DNA from 2 places in the Streptomyces sp. NPDC059900 genome. Region 1 is predicted to be linked to the other one. Evidence: riboswitches for the same ligand, from Rfam matches in the RefSeq annotation. Region 1 holds a riboswitch; the other holds the start of a gene.
What was found. A riboswitch is a leader RNA that binds a small molecule or an ion and turns the genes downstream of it on or off. The one in region 1 is predicted to bind glycine.
Positions count from the first base shown of each region.

Region 2: it holds a riboswitch for glycine, as region 1 does, so the genes downstream of both, gcvT (glycine cleavage system aminomethyltransferase GcvT) here and gcvP (aminomethyl-transferring glycine dehydrogenase) in region 1, are expected to answer to the same signal.

Region 1 is NZ_JBNNJZ010000446.1:427-6,466, forward strand. It holds gene ACQKIP_RS35595 (MerR family transcriptional regulator) at 1-370, shown strand, start outside; gene ACQKIP_RS35600 (bifunctional nuclease family protein) at 424-897, shown strand; gene ACQKIP_RS35605 (MerR family transcriptional regulator) at 1,070-1,705, shown strand; gene ACQKIP_RS35610 (DNA polymerase IV) at 1,790-3,286, shown strand; gene ACQKIP_RS35615 (PRC-barrel domain-containing protein) at 3,319-3,699, opposite strand; glycine riboswitch at 3,844-3,941, shown strand; partial or broken gene gcvP (aminomethyl-transferring glycine dehydrogenase) at 4,139-6,040, shown strand, end outside.
Region 2 is NZ_JBNNJZ010000154.1:1,419-10,751, reverse strand. It holds gene ACQKIP_RS21090 (EF-hand domain-containing protein) at 50-262, opposite strand; gene ACQKIP_RS21085 (L-serine ammonia-lyase) at 339-1,724, opposite strand; gene glyA (serine hydroxymethyltransferase) at 1,879-3,138, opposite strand; gene gcvH (glycine cleavage system protein GcvH) at 3,169-3,546, opposite strand; gene gcvT (glycine cleavage system aminomethyltransferase GcvT) at 3,636-4,769, opposite strand; glycine riboswitch at 4,805-4,925, opposite strand; glycine riboswitch at 4,926-5,031, opposite strand; gene ACQKIP_RS21065 (AAA family ATPase) at 5,173-5,859, shown strand; gene ACQKIP_RS21060 (enhanced serine sensitivity protein SseB) at 5,943-6,746, shown strand; gene ACQKIP_RS21055 (enhanced serine sensitivity protein SseB C-terminal domain-containing protein) at 6,901-7,674, shown strand; gene ACQKIP_RS21050 (ABC transporter permease) at 8,029-9,033, shown strand; partial or broken gene ACQKIP_RS21045 (ABC transporter substrate-binding protein) at 9,137-9,333, shown strand, end outside.

The DNA of each region.
Region 1 (6,040 bases):
CGCGGCCCGTGTCGGCCGTGCCGAGCTGCTTGCCGCCGCGGAGATCGAGGCGGAGCAGCTGGCCGACTGGGAGACGTACGGGCTCATCGTGCCCCTGCCCGACGGCGGTTATGACGCGGAAGCCGTGACGGTGGCCGCGCTCGTCGTCGAACTCGGGCGGTTCGGTATCGAACCCAGACATCTGCGCACCATGAAATCGGCGGCCGATCGCGAGGCCGGCCTCGTCGACCAGGTCGTCGCGCCGCTGCGCCGGCACCGTAACCCGCAGACCAGAGCCCATGCGGAAGCACGTACGAAGGAACTCGCCGGGCTGACCGGAAAGCTGCATTCTGCACTGGTGCAGACGGCGCTCGGGGTGCGGTTGCCCTGACTCGGGAGGTGCCCGACTACCCAAACCGGCCGGGCACGTCCTAGGGTTGCTGTGTGAACGAGCTCGACGTCGTAGGTGTCCGGGTGGAAATGCCCTCCAACCAACCGATCGTGCTCCTGCGTGAAGTGGGAGGCGATCGCTACCTCCCCATCTGGATCGGACCAGGGGAGGCGACCGCGATCGCCTTCGCACAGCAGGGGATGGCGCCCGCACGGCCGCTGACCCACGACCTGTTCAAGGACGTGCTGGAGGCGGTGGGTCAGGAGCTCACCGAGGTGCGCATCACGGACCTCCGGGAAGGTGTCTTCTACGCGGAGCTGGTCTTCGCCAGCGGAGTCGAGGTGAGCGCCCGGCCGTCCGACGCCATAGCGCTCGCCCTGCGCACCGGAACGCCGATCTACGGCAGTGACGGTGTCCTCGACGACGCGGGCATCGCCATTCCGGACGAGCAGGAGGACGAAGTGGAGAAGTTCCGCGAGTTCCTCGACCAGATCTCGCCCGAGGACTTCGGCACCAACAGCCAGTAGTCCGCCGATTCCGCAGGGTTTCGGCGGGCCATTCGGCTAGCCTTTCCCGGCGGTGCGGTACGGCAAACCACTCTTAGGGTGATTATCACTCGGCGTGCCGAGTGTGGCGATCGTTGACGAGCCCCTGGCAACTGCCTACCGTCGAGAAGGCAGGTCAAGGACGGAGGTCGGCGTGAGAAGCAGCGGCGACGGTACGGCGATGGGTGGGCCGTACCCGCTTCACAGCGGCACGGCCGGTCACTCTCCGCAGAGGCCGATTGTGGTTCAGGCAAGCGTTCAGGGGAGCGGGGACGCCACGTCCGGACAGCCCGAACAGGAACAGATCGGTTACCGGGGGCCGACCGCGTGCGCGGCCGCCGGCATCACCTACCGCCAGCTCGACTACTGGGCCCGTACGGGCCTCGTCGAGCCCAGTGTGCGGTCCGCGGGCGGATCGGGGACGCAGCGCCTCTACAACTTCCGGGACGTCGTCGTCCTGAAGATCGTGAAGCGGTTCCTCGACACCGGTGTGTCCCTGCAGAACATCCGGACCACGGTGCAGCATCTGCGCGACGGCGGTTTCACGGACCTGGAGCGGCTGACGCTCATGAGCGACGGCGCGACGGTCTACGAATGCACGTCGCCCGACGAGGTCCACGATCTGCTCCAGGGCGGCCAGGGCGTCTTCGGCATCGCCGTGGGTGTCGTGTGGCGGGACGTCGAAGCGGCGCTCTCGCAGCTGCACGGCGAGCGGATCGACACCGGGGAGACGCTGCTGCGGCAGAACCCCGCCGATGAGCTCGCGAGGCGGCGCAACAGGGCGGTGTGAGGCGGCCCCCACGGCCGCGGCCGGTCCGGGGTGTGCGGTGGCGCCCCGGCGGCGTTGTCAGTGGCGTAGGGCAGCATCAGGGGTGTGAGAACCGCGCCCACGATTCTGCATCTCGACATGGATGCCTTCTACGCGTCTGCCGAGCAGGCCGCGAAGCCGAGTCTGCGCGGGAAAGCCGTGGTGGTGGGCGGCCTCGGCCCTCGGGGCGTGGTGGCGACGGCGTCGTACGAAGCGCGCAGGTTCGGGGTGCACTCGGCGATGCCCATGGGGCAGGCGCGGCGCCTGGCGCCCAATGCCGCCTATCTCGTGCCGCGCTTCGGTCTCTACCGCGAGATCAGCGACCAGGTGATGACGCTGCTGCGCGAGCTGTCGCCGCTGGTGGAGCCGCTCAGCCTGGACGAGGCCTTCGTCGACCTGGAGGCGGGCGGCGTGGCCGACGACCAGGCGTCGGCGCTCGCGGTGGGCGAGCGGTTGCGGGCGGACATCAAGGCGGTGACCGGGCTCGCGGGGTCCGTCGGGCTCGCCGCGTCCAAGATGCTGGCGAAGATCGCCTCGGAGGAGGCCAAGCCGGACGGGCTGCGGCTGATAGTGCCGGGGATCGAGCGGGACCTGCTCGGGCCGATGCCGGTGCGGACGTTGCCCGGTGTCGGGCCCGCCACCGGGGACCACCTGCGCCGGGGCGGGATCACGACGGTGGGGGAGATCGCCGAGGCCGGCGAGGACGAGCTCGTACGGCTCCTGGGGAAGTCGCACGGCAGTGCGCTGTACGCGATGGCGCTCGCGCGGGACGAGCGGCCCGTGGTGGCGGAGCGGGAATCCAAGTCGGTCAGCGTCGAGGACACGTACGACGTGGACATCCATGACCGGGTGCGCGTCAGGGGCGAGGTGGCGCGGCTTGCCGACCGGTGTGTGGAGCGGCTGCGGGCCGCGGGGCACTCGGGGCGGACCATCGTCCTGAAGGTGCGGCGGTTCGACTTCTCGACCCTGACGCGCTCCGAGACGCTGCGCGGGCCCACGGACGACCCCGGGGTGGTGCGGGAGGCCGCCGCGCGGCTTCTTGAGTCCGTGGACACCACCGGGGGCGTGCGGCTCCTGGGGGTGGGGGTCACGGGGCTCGCCGACTACACGCAGGAGGATCTCTTCGCGCAGGCCCAGGCACAGGCCGAGGCGGAAGCACAGGCGCAGGCCCAGGCGCAGGCCCGGGCACAGGCTCTGGAGCCGGGGGAGGGCGAGGACGGGGCCGGGGCTGCGGGGGAAGCGGTGGAGGGGGCCACGGGGACCGCGGAGGCTGCGCAAGGGGTCACGGAGGCGGCGGAGGAGCCGTCCGCCGGGGAAGTGCCGCTCGGGGCGCGGCGGTGGGCCGCCGGGCACGACGTGCGGCATGCCCGGTACGGGCACGGGTGGGTGCAGGGCAGTGGCCTGGGGCGGGTGACGGTGCGCTTCGAGACGCCGGAGTCCTCGGTGCCGGGGCGGGTGCGGACCTTTCGGACCGATGATCCTGCGCTTGAGCCCGCGGAGCCTTTGCCCTTGGTGGCCTCGCCCGGGGACGGGGACGGGGCCGAGTCGCGCCCCCTGGTGTAGCGATGTCCCGGCAGCGGGCTCGCAGGGAGCCCTCAGGTGCTCTCCTGGCCCGCGATCTTGCCGAAGTCCTGGTCCGGCGGAGGCGGTGACTGCGGGGGCGTGATGTCGAGGCCGTAGTGGTGGTAGAGCTGAAGTTCCTGTTCGGGGGAGAGATGGCGGCCCACGCCGAAGTCCGGGGCGTCTTTGATCAGGGAGCGTTCGAAGGGGATGCGCAGGGTGCCGTCGCTCCTGAGCTCGCTGGGCTCCAGGGGCACGAACGCGTCCCGGCTGAACAGCCCCGTGCGTATGGCGGCCCACTCCGGGGCGCCGGTGGCGTCGTCGAGATAGACCTCGTCGATCGTGCCGATCTTGGCCCCGTTCAGGTCGAACGCCTTCCGGCCGATCAGGTTGCGCGGATCGATATCGGTCTGCACGGTCCCTCCAACTGGTCGAGGCTTGTCGAAGTGGGGCGTAACTCATCCTTGTTCGTTCGTAATCACTACGAAAGAGCACTTCGGGGCAGGCGGCCACTCGAGGGATGGGTCGCGGTCCTCGCTGGTAGGCTGGCGGATGGCTGCTGACCCCGTGCGGGAGAGCTCTCCGGTCGAAACACCGGGGGCGCCGAAGGAGCAACTCCTCCCCGGAATCTCTCAGGCCCCTGTACCGCACGGACGAGGTCACTCTGGAAAGCAGGGCGGGCGTCGGGCGGGCACGTTCGGAACCCTTCCTCACCGACGGTGAAAGCCGGGACGGTGCCTCTGGCGAGGCGCGGCCTGGTGAAACTCTCAGGTTGAGATGACAGAGGGGGAGGCCGTCCGGGTACCCGTGCCGTGGTGCCCCTCGCAGGTCGCGTCAGACCCGGAGGCCTCCGCAATGACCGCCACCCCTCGCATCCCGCTTTCACAGCTCGAGCAGGGCATTCCCTTCGAGCAGCGGCACATCGGCCCCGATGTGGAAGCACGGGCCAAGATGCTCGCGCAGGTCGGGTACGGCTCGCTCGACGAGCTGACCGCCGCCGCCGTACCGGATGTGATCAAGAACGCCGAGGCGCTGAAGCTGCCCGGCGCGCGCACCGAGGCCGAGGTCCTGGCCGAGCTGCGCTCCCTCGCGGACCGCAACCAGGTTCTTGATTCCATGATCGGGCTCGGCTACTACGGGACCTTCACGCCGCCGGTGATCCTGCGGAACGTCATGGAGAACCCGGCGTGGTACACCGCTTACACGCCGTACCAGCCCGAGATCTCCCAGGGCCGCCTCGAGGCGCTGCTCAACTTCCAGACCGTCGTCGCCGAACTGACCGGCCTGCCCACCTCCGGTGCCTCGCTGCTCGACGAGGGGACGGCCGCCGCCGAGGCCATGGCCCTGTCGCGGCGCATGGGCAAGGTCAAGGACGGTGTCTTCCTCGTCGACGCCGACGCGCTGCCGCAGACCGTCGCCGTGATCCAGACCCGCGCGGAGCCGACCGGCGTCGAGGTCGTGGTCGCCGATCTGAGCGAGGGCATCCCCGCCGAGGTCGCCGAGCGCGGTGTCGTCGGCGTCCTGATCCAGTACCCCGGCGCCTCCGGTGCCGTACGGGACATCAAGCCCCTCATCGAGCAGGCGCACGAGCTCGGCGCCATAGTCTCCGTGGCCGCCGACCTGCTCGCCCTGACGCTGCTCACCTCGCCCGGCGAGCTCGGGGCCGACATCGCGGTGGGCACCACGCAGCGCTTCGGCGTCCCGATGGGCTTCGGCGGACCGCACGCCGGCTACATGGCGGTGCGCGAGAAGTTCGCCCGCAGCCTGCCCGGGCGGCTCGTCGGTGTCTCCGTGGACGCGGACGGCAACAAGGCCTACCGCCTCGCCCTGCAGACCCGTGAGCAGCACATCCGGCGCGAGAAGGCCACCAGCAACATCTGTACCGCCCAGGTGCTGCTCGCCGTGATGGCCGGAATGTACGCGGTCTACCACGGGCCCGACGGCCTGAAGTCCATCGCGCGCCGTACCCACCGCTACGCGACCCTGCTCGCCGCGGGCCTCGCCGCGGGCGGGGTCGAGGTCGTGCACGGCGCGTACTTCGACACCCTGACCGTGCGGGTGCCCGGCCGGGCCGAGCAGCTCGTCGCCGCGGCCCGCGAGGGCGGCGTCAACATCCACCAGGTCGACGCCGACCACGTATCGCTTGCCTGCGACGAGACCACCACGCGCAACCAACTCACCGCGATCTGGACCGCGTTCGGCGTCGAGGCCGACGTCGAGGCGCTCGACGCGGAGATCGGTGACTCGCTCCCGGCCGGGCTGCTGCGCGAGGACGAGTACCTCACGCACCCCGTCTTCCACCAGTACCGCTCCGAGACGGCCATGCTGCGCTACCTGCGCAAGCTGTCCGACCGGGACTACGCGCTCGACCGCGGCATGATCCCGCTGGGCTCCTGCACCATGAAGCTCAACGCCACCACGGAGATGGAGCCGGTCACCTGGCCCGAGTTCGGGCAGCTGCACCCCTTCGCGCCCGCCCCGCAGGCGCAGGGCTATCTGACCCTCATCCGCGAGTTGGAGGAGCGGCTCGCCGAGGTCACCGGGTACGACAAGGTCTCGCTGCAGCCCAACGCAGGGTCGCAGGGCGAGCTCGCCGGACTGCTCGCCGTGCGCGGCTACCACCGCGCCAACGGCGACGACCAGCGCACCGTCTGCCTCATCCCGTCCTCCGCGCACGGCACCAACGCCGCGAGTGCCGTGATGGCCGGCATGAAGGTCGTCGTCGTCAAGACCAGCGACGACGGCGAGATCGACGTC
Region 2 (9,333 bases), on a different contig from region 1:
GCGGTGGGGGCTGGGCCGGCGGGGCCCGCGCCCCTTCCGCATGCTGCCGCTACTTGTTCAGGCTCGCCCAGAACTCGTCGAAGGAGAGGCGCTTGTCCTTGTCGGTGTCCTTCGCGCCGATCACGGCCTCGGCCACCGTCTCGGTGACGTAGAAGTCCCCCATCTTGGCCATGGCCGACTTCCACTCCGCCGCCGTGATGAAGCCGTCGCCGTCCGCGTCGAACTGGTCGAACGTCTTCCGCGCTTCCTCGATGTCCGCCACCGGATCCACCCCTTCTTCGTGCACTACTGACGGGGCTCAGGGTATCCGCCGTACGGGTTACACCAGGGACGCGGGCTCAGCACTCGATGATGTTCACCGCGAGCCCGCCCCGTGCCGTCTCCTTGTACTTCACGCTCATGTCGGCGCCGGTGTCCTTCATGGTCTTGATGACCTTGTCGAGGGACACCTTGTGGCTGCCGTCGCCGCGCATCGCCATCTTCGCCGCGGTCACGGCCTTCACCGCCGCCATGCCGTTGCGCTCGATGCACGGGATCTGGACGAGGCCGCCGACCGGGTCGCAGGTCAGGCCGAGGTTGTGCTCCATGCCGATCTCCGCGGCGTTCTCGACCTGCTCGGGGCTGCCGCCCAGCACCTCGGCGAGGGCGCCCGCCGCCATCGAGCAGGCGGAGCCGACCTCGCCCTGGCAGCCGACCTCGGCGCCGGAGATGGAGGCGTTCTCCTTGAAGAGCATGCCGATGGCACCGGCCGCGAGCAGGAAGCGGACCACGCCGTCTTCCCTCTCCTCCTGCGAGGAGCCCTGGGCCACGAAGTTCATGTAGTAGTGCAGGACGGCCGGGATGATGCCCGCGGCGCCGTTCGTCGGGGCGGTCACGACGCGGCCGCCCGCGGCGTTCTCCTCGTTCACGGCCATCGCGTACAGCGTGATCCACTCCATGGCGCGGGCCAGCGGATCGCCCTCGGCGCGCAGCTGGCGCGCGGAGTTCGCGGCGCGGCGGCGGACCTTGAGGCCGCCCGGCAGGATGCCCTCGCGGGACATGCCGCGCGAGACGCAGGACTGCATGACGCCCCAGATGTCGAGCAGACCCGCGCGGATCTCCGCCTCGGTGCGCCACGCCTTCTCGTTCTCCAGCATCAGCGCGGAGATGGAAAGGCCCGTCTCGCGGGCCAGGCGAAGCAGCTCGTCGCCGGTGCGGAAGGGGTGCTTGAGGACCGTGTCGTCCGGGACGATCGGGTTCTCGCCGGCCACCGCGTCGTCGTCGACCACGAAGCCGCCGCCCACGGAGTAGTACGTCTTCTCCAGGAGGAGTGCGCCCTCACGGTCGTACGCGAAGATCGTCATGCCGTTGGCGTGGTACGGCAGGGCCTTGCGGCGGTGCAGGATCAGGTCCTCGTCGAAGTCGAAGTCGATCTCGTGCATGCCGAGGAGGCTGAGGCGGTCGGTGCTCTTGATCTGCTCGACGCGATCGTCTGCGAACTCGACGTCGACCGAGCGCGGGGACTCGCCCTCCAGGCCCAGGAGCACCGCCTTCGGGGTGCCGTGGCCGTGGCCCGTCGCGCCGAGGGAGCCGTAGAGCTCGGCCCGTATGGAGGCGGTGTGGGCCATCAGGCCCTCGTTCTTGAGGCGGCTCGCGAAGATGCGGGCGGCGCGCATGGGACCGACCGTGTGGGAGCTGGACGGGCCGATGCCGATCGAGAACAGGTCGAAGACCGAGAGGGCCACGAGAAACTCCAATGGTGGTTGGTAGACGCCGTTGTCTGCCGGGGTAGTGCAGATGGTTCAAGGGCGGGGCATGGGCCGGGGCACCGCACTCACTGTTCGGTTCCAGTGTGCGCGGTGCCCCGAAGATTCGTACGACAGAAAGCGTACGAAACTGCTACAGGTTGGGGTACAGCGGGTGCTTCGCTGCCAAGGCGGAGACGCGGGCCTTGAGGGATTCCGTGTCGAAGCCCGGCTTCAGCGCCTCGGCGATGATGTCGGCGACCTCACGGAAGTCGTCCTGGTCGAAGCCGCGGGTCGCGAGCGCCGGCGTACCGATCCGCAGGCCCGAGGTGACCATCGGGGGGCGCGGGTCGTTCGGGATCGCGTTGCGGTTGACCGTGATGCCGACCTCGTGGAGGCGGTCCTCGGCCTGCTGCCCGTCGAGCTCGGAGTTGCGCAGGTCCACCAGGACCAGGTGCACGTCCGTGCCGCCGGACAGGACGTCGACGCCGACGGCCTTCGCGTCGTCCTGCACCAGGCGCTCGGCCAGGATGCGGGCGCCGTCCAGGGTGCGCTGCTGGCGCTCCTTGAACTCCTCGGAGGCCGCGACCTTGAAGGAGACGGCCTTGGCCGCGATCACGTGCTCCAGGGGGCCGCCCTGGAAGCCCGGGAAGACCGCGGAGTTCAGCTTCTTCGCGAATTCCTTGTCGCGGGCCAGGATGATGCCGCCGCGCGGGCCGCCGAGCGTCTTGTGCGTGGTGGAGGTGACCACGTCCGCGAACGGCACCGGGTTGGGGTGCAGACCCGCGGCGACGAGACCGGCGAAGTGCGCCATGTCGACCCACAGCTTCGCGCCGACCTCGTCGGCGATCCGGCGGAACTCGGCGAAGTCCAGGTGGCGCGGGTAGGCCGACCAGCCCGCGATGATCACCTGGGGGTTGTTCTCCTTGGCCAGGCGCTCGACCTCGGCCATGTCGACCAGACCGGCGTCGTCGACGTGGTACGGGACCACGTTGAACTGCTTGCCGGAGAAGTTCAGGCGCATGCCGTGGGTGAGGTGGCCGCCGTGCGCCAGGTCCAGGCCCAGGATCGTGTCGCCGGGCTTGGCGATGGCGAAGAGGGCGGCCTGGTTGGCGGAGGCGCCGGAGTGCGGCTGGACGTTGGCGTACTCGGCGCCGAACAGGTCCTTGAGCCGGTCGATCGCGATCTGCTCGGTCACGTCGACGTGCTCGCAGCCGCCGTAGTAGCGGCGGCCGGGGTAGCCCTCGGCGTACTTGTTGGTGAGGACCGTGCCCTGGGCCTCCATGACCGCGACGGGAGCGAAGTTCTCCGAAGCGATCATTTCCAGGGTGGACTGCTGACGGTGGAGCTCGGCGTCGACGGCGGCGGCGACGTCCGGGTCCAGCTCGTGGAGAGGGGTGTTGAGAAGCGACATCAGGTGGTCCCTAGGGGTCTTCGGGGGGCTTCAGCTGCCGGAGAACTCGGTGTACTCGTCTGCGGAGAGCAGGTCCTTCGGCTCCTCCGAGACGCGCACCTTGAAGAGCCAACCACCCTCGAACGGGGCGGAGTTGACGAGCGACGGGTCGTCCGTGACGTCCTGGTTCGACTCGACGACCTCGCCGGTGACCGGCGAGTACAGGTCGCTGACGGACTTGGTCGACTCGAGCTCGCCGCACGTCTCGCCCGCGGTCACCGCGGCGCCGGCCTCGGGAAGGTCGGCGTAGACGACGTCACCGAGCGCGTTGGCGGCGTGCTCCGTGATACCGACCGTCGCCACACCGTCCTCGGTGGCCGAGAGCCACTCGTGCTCCTTGCTGTAACGCAGCTGCTGGGGGTTGCTCATGACCTGAATTCTCCTGTACGCGGGTGGGTGCTGCGGAACGGGAATGATGTGCGTGGGGTCACTTCCGGCTTACCACAGAGACGGAAGTGTCACTTCTGGCGCTTGTAGAACGGCAGAGCCACGACCTCGTACGGCTCGTGCGTGCCCCGGATGTCCACGCCGACGCCTTCGGTGCCGGGGGTCGCGTGCGCCGCGTCGACGTACGCGATGGCGATCGGCTTGCCCAGCGTCGGGGACGGCGCGCCGGAGGTGACCTCGCCGATGATCTTGCCGTCGGCGACCACGGCGAAGCCCGCGCGCGGGATGCGGCGGCCTTCGGCGATAAGGCCCACCAGCTTGCGCGGGGGAGCGGTCTCGGCGCGCTCGGCGGCGGCCGCGAGCGCGGCGCGGCCCACGAAGTTCTCGGACATCGAGGTCTTCTCGAACTTCACGACCCGGCCAAGGCCCGCGTCGAAGGGCGTCAGCTCGGCGGTCAGCTCGTGCCCGTACAGCGGCATGCCCGCCTCCAGGCGGAGCGTGTCGCGGCAGGAGAGCCCGGCCGGGACCAGGCCGACGGACTCGCCGGCCGCCATGAGCGCGTTCCAGAGCTTCTCGGCGTCACCGGGGGCGACGAACAGCTCGAAGCCGTCCTCGCCGGTGTAGCCGGTGCGGGCGATCAGGGCGGGCACGCCCGCGACGGTGCCGGGCAGGCCCGCGTAGTACTTCAGGCCGTCCAGATCCGCGTCCGTGACTGACTTCAGGATGCCGGGGGACTCGGGACCCTGGACGGCGAGCAGGGCGTACGCGTCGCGGTCGTCGCGGACCTCGACGTCGAACTCCTCGGCGCGATTGCTCAGCTCGTTCAGAACGGTCTGGGCGTTCGATGCGTTGGCGACGATCATGTACTCGGGGGCGTCGGGCTCGCCGAGCCGGTAGACGATCAGGTCGTCCAGGATCCCGCCGTCCTCGGCACAGATCATCGTGTAGCGGGCGCGGCCGACACCGATGGAGCCGATGTTGCCGACCAGCGAGAAGTTCAGGAAGTCCACGGCCTCCGGGCCGCTGACGGTGATCTCGCCCATGTGGGAGAGATCGAAGAGACCGGCCTTGGTGCGTACGGCGACGTGCTCGTCGCGCTCGCTGCCGTAGCGCAGCGGCATGTCCCAGCCCGCGAAGTCGGTCATGGTCGCGCCGAGCGCGCGATGCACGGCATCGAGGGCGGTCAGACGGGGGACGGTACTCATAGGGGGAACTCCCAGGGCATGACGGGCGAGGTCGATCCTCCCCATCTGTCATCGGAACCTGAGAGGTTCACCACGACCCGTCCGTACATCTCGTACAGGAGGTCATGACTTGCACCTTGGGTGGAGCCGCCGGGGCGGCCCGCTTTTCAGATGTGCCTCGCCCGCGCGGTACGGGGCCTGAGAGATTCAAGGGAGGGACTTGCTCCTTCGGCGCCCCGGAGCGTCTTTCGACGGTTTCCGGGAACTCTCCCGCGCGGATTCAAACGGCCTGTATGGAGTTTGCGCGCACATCATTGCACGCGCCCCTGTCACAGGGCAGTGCCGATCGAGTAATGCCCTTGTGCCGCATTACCTTCTCTTTACACTTGCCGGGGAAGCTGCGGGAAGCAGTTACGTGACCGCTATGGGGAGGCCGATCACGGTGCGCAGGACGAGCGTCTACGCGACCAGCACGGGGGTGGCCCTGCCCAAACAGGCCGCCGCCCCCACCAGGGAGAGCTGCGGCGCCCTGCCCGCGGCCGTCGTCCGCGACCTGCGGCAGCGGACGGGCCACAGCCCGCACCGCCTGACGTTCGGCGCCGGTGACCTGATCGTCGTCTCCGGTCTGCCGGGCAGCGGCAAGTCCACGCTGATGAGCAGAGCCGTCGCGGGACCCCGCATCGACTCGCAGGACACCCGGGACCGCTGGGCCCGGCGCATGCCGCGCCTGCTGCCGTACGCGGTCTACCGCCCCCTGGTCCGCCTCGCGCACTACGCGGGCCTCCGCGCCGCCCTGCGCTCCGGCGAGGGCGTGGTGGTGCACGACTGCGGTACCCAGGCGTGGGTGCGCCGCTGGCTGGCCAGGGAAGCCGTGCGGCGCGGCACGACGCTGCATCTGCTGCTCCTCGACGTGGAGCCCGCCACCGCCATAGAGGGCCAGCTCTCGCGCGGGCGCGGCGTGTCGAGGTACGCCTTCGCGCGGCACCGCAGAACCATCGCCCGCCTCGTCGGCGCCGCCGAGCGGGGCGATCTGCCGCGCGGCTGCGGTTCCGCGATCCTGCTCGACCGCACGGCGGCGGACGTCCTGCGCGGGATCGGCTTCGGGGACTGAGCAGCCCTCCGGATGCCGGGCCGCCCGCCGCGTTAGGGTCATGCCGCAGGCAGAGCGGGACAGAGCAGGGGTTGGACAGACAGATGGACATTCCGGCGCAGGCACACCCCCATCCGTACGCGGGATGGCCGGGCAACGAACTCGAAGAGGTACTCGCGGCATCCCTGGGCACGCCGGGGGCGCCGGGCGCCTCCGCGGGCGCCCGCATCGTCGAGGTGCTCGGCCGCAGCCACGTCTGGGTGCCGCTGCCCAACGGCGGGGCGCCGGACAGCGGCACCCTCGATCTGCCCACGCTGGAGATCGAGGGCCAGGCCTACGTCCCCGTCTTCAGCTCCGAGCAGCAGTTCCAGCAGGCCACCGGCGGCCGCATGGGCTGCACCGTGGCACCCGCCGTGGAATTCGCCCGCGGCCTGCCCCCGCAGCTGGGCATCGCGGTCAACCCGGACGGCACGGTCGGGGTCCCGCTGCCGCCGCCGGCCGTCGCCGAGCTCTGCCGGGCCGGGCGCACCCCGCTCGACGGCCCGGCTACCGGCGGCCGCGTACGCCTCTTCGAGCCGGACTGGCAGCAGGACCCGGTGGACTTCCTGTCCGCCGCCGCCCGCGAGTTCGAGGCCACCGGGGTCGTCCTGAGCGCCCGCCGCTGTCTGGCAAGCGTCGAAGGGGAGGAGCCGACGCTGTTCGTCGGCGTCGAACTGAGCTCCTGGGAGGGCAACGCGCGCGAGCTGCCGATGGAGGCAGTGGGCCGTGCGCTCGGCGCCGCGCCGGTGCCCTGGGCGGTGAACCTCGTGCTGCTCGACGTGGCCAGGGACCCGGTCGGCGACTGGATGCGCGAGCGGGTGAGGCCCTTCTTCGGCCAGATCTCCGGACACGAGCACGGCCATGTGTAAGGACTTGTGCAGGTACGCGTGCGAGGGTGCCGTACGTCAAGTCGGTGTCAGGATCCCCGCTTAAGCTGGTTTCATGACCCGGGGCCACCGGGTCACCGGTCAGCGGGCCACCGGGTCAGCGGGTCAGCGGGTCATCGCGAAGGGGCGGTTAAGGGTGAGTGCGTCGGGCACGGCTGCGGCCGGGCAGGTCGAGCACATGCTGCGCCAGGTGACGCCGGGGCGTTACGACGCCTACGAGGCGCTCCTGCGGGCCCTCGCCGCCGACCAGGTCTGGATGCTGCTCTGGCACGGTCAGGCCGGATCCCCCGACGCCCAGTACGGGAACATGGAGGTCGAGGGACTCGGTTACGCACCGTGCGTGACCTCCGCCCAGGAGCTCTCCGCCAGTGGCTGGAACCGCTCGTACGAGGTGGTGAGCGGGCTCGACATCGCCCGCACCCTCTACCCCGACCACTACGGCCTCTGGCTCAACCCGCACGCCCCCGGCGGCGGCGTCGGCATCCCCTGGCTCGACCTGCGGCGCATCGCGTCGGGCCTCGACCTGCTGCCCGCGGGCCCGCTCAGGCTCACCGAGCCGGCCATCGAGATCCCCCAGTTCTACGCCCTGCTCACGCAGAACGCCCACCGCACCCCCGCGGTCCGCTCGCTGCGCCGCGCCTGGGTGCAGCCCGCGCTCGGCGCGCCGTACCTGGCCATCGGCCTGGATGTGTACGACACGTCGCCGTCCTCGGTGGACGGGGTACGCACGATGATGCAGCAGTCGATCGCCGCCGTCCCCGACGGCCTGCCCGTCTCGACGGTCGCGATGTCCGACGCGTACGACCCCGTCGCCCTGTGGCTGCGCGCCAACGCCAGGCCCTTCTACGACCGCGAGGCCCAGCCCGCCCCGGCCCCCGCGGGCGGCTACGGCTACCCCGCGCAGTACTGAAGGCGCTCGGCACCCCCGCACGGCAGGGTCCTGAACCGGCCACCGCGGCTCGTATACCTGCCCTGACCGCCAGGATGTCCGTTCTGGTGGGGGAGGGGGCCTATGGGCTCCCGTGGCACCTTGCGACGCAACTGCCCCGTGTTCGCCCCTCGTTCACCTGCGTCCGGATAACGGAACACCTCGAACAGCATCACGGTTGAGCATCCTTTCCCCGTCAAGGCTGGTAACAGATCGCAACCCCGATGAAGACTCCCGCAAGTGGGGCGCTTCGCCCCTGTGTACGACGGACTGATCACGTCGCTACAGCGGCAAGTGCGGGCCGGTCACCACCGGTTGAGAGGGGTCCCTGCCACGATGACGGCACCATTGCATGACACACCTGCGGACGCGGACCCGACAGCGGACGTCGCTCCCGCAGTTGATGCAGGGGTGAAGAAGGTCGAGGGGCGGTCCCTCAAGCAGATCGCCTGGAACCGCCTGAAGCGGGACAAGGTCGCCCTGGCCGGTGGCATCACCGTGATTGTCCTGGTCCTTGTCGCCGTCTTCGCTCCCCTGATCGTCTCCCTGCTGGGCCACCCGCCCAACGAGTTCCATCAGGAAGAGCTGGAAGACCTCACGAACCTGCCCAAGGGCGCGTTCGGCGGCATGAGTTGGGACTTCCTCTTCGGCGTCGAGCCGAACAAGGGACGCGACATCTTCAGCCGGGTCGTCTACGGCGCCCGGATCTCCCTCCTCGTGGCCTTCCTCGCCGCGGTGGTGGCCGTGGTGCTCGGCACCTTCTTCGGCATCATCGCCGGCTACTTCGGCGGCTGGGTCGACGCGCTGATCAGCCGGGTCATGGACGTACTGCTCTCCTTCCCGCAGCTGCTCTTCGTGATCTCCCTGGTCTCGGTCCTGCCCGACGACCTGCTCGGCCTGACCGGCAGCGGCGTACGCATCGCCGTACTGATCCTGGTGATCGGCTTCTTCGGCTGGCCCTACGTCGGCCGCATCGTCCGCGGACAGACCCTCTCCCTGCGCGAACGCGAGTACGTGGAAGCGGCCCGCAGCCTCGGCGGCGGCCAACGGCACATTCTCTTCCGGGAGTTGCTGCCGAACCTGGTCGCACCGATCACCGTGTACGCCACGCTCATGATCCCCACCAACATCCTCACCGAAGCGGCCCTCAGCTTCCTCGGCGCGGGTGTGCGTCCGCCGACGGCCTCCTGGGGCGGCATGCTCCGGGACGCGCTCGCGACGTACGAGCACGACCCGATGTTCATGGTCTTCCCCGGCCTGGCGATCTTCGTGACCGTGCTTGCCTTCAACCTCTTCGGTGACGGGCTGCGCGACGCCCTGGACCCCAAGGGAACTCGGTAAAAAGCTTCAACTGGCTTGCCCCTGCCGCAGCGTCAGGTGGCTCTTCCCATGGTTCTTAAGGCAGTCAAACGCCAAGGACCGCGAATCTCGGAGGATGCGAGAAATGCCCACAGGTTCCTCTAAACGACGGTTGACCGCAGGCGCGGCCCTCGTCGTGGCGGCGCTGGTGACCACCACGGCGTGCGGCGGCGGCAGCGACGACGACGACAGCAAGGGCGCCGGTTACAACGCGGCGATCGGCAAGGTCGCGAACAAGTCGGCGAAGAAGGGCGGAACGCTCAAGTTCATCGCCAAGCAGGA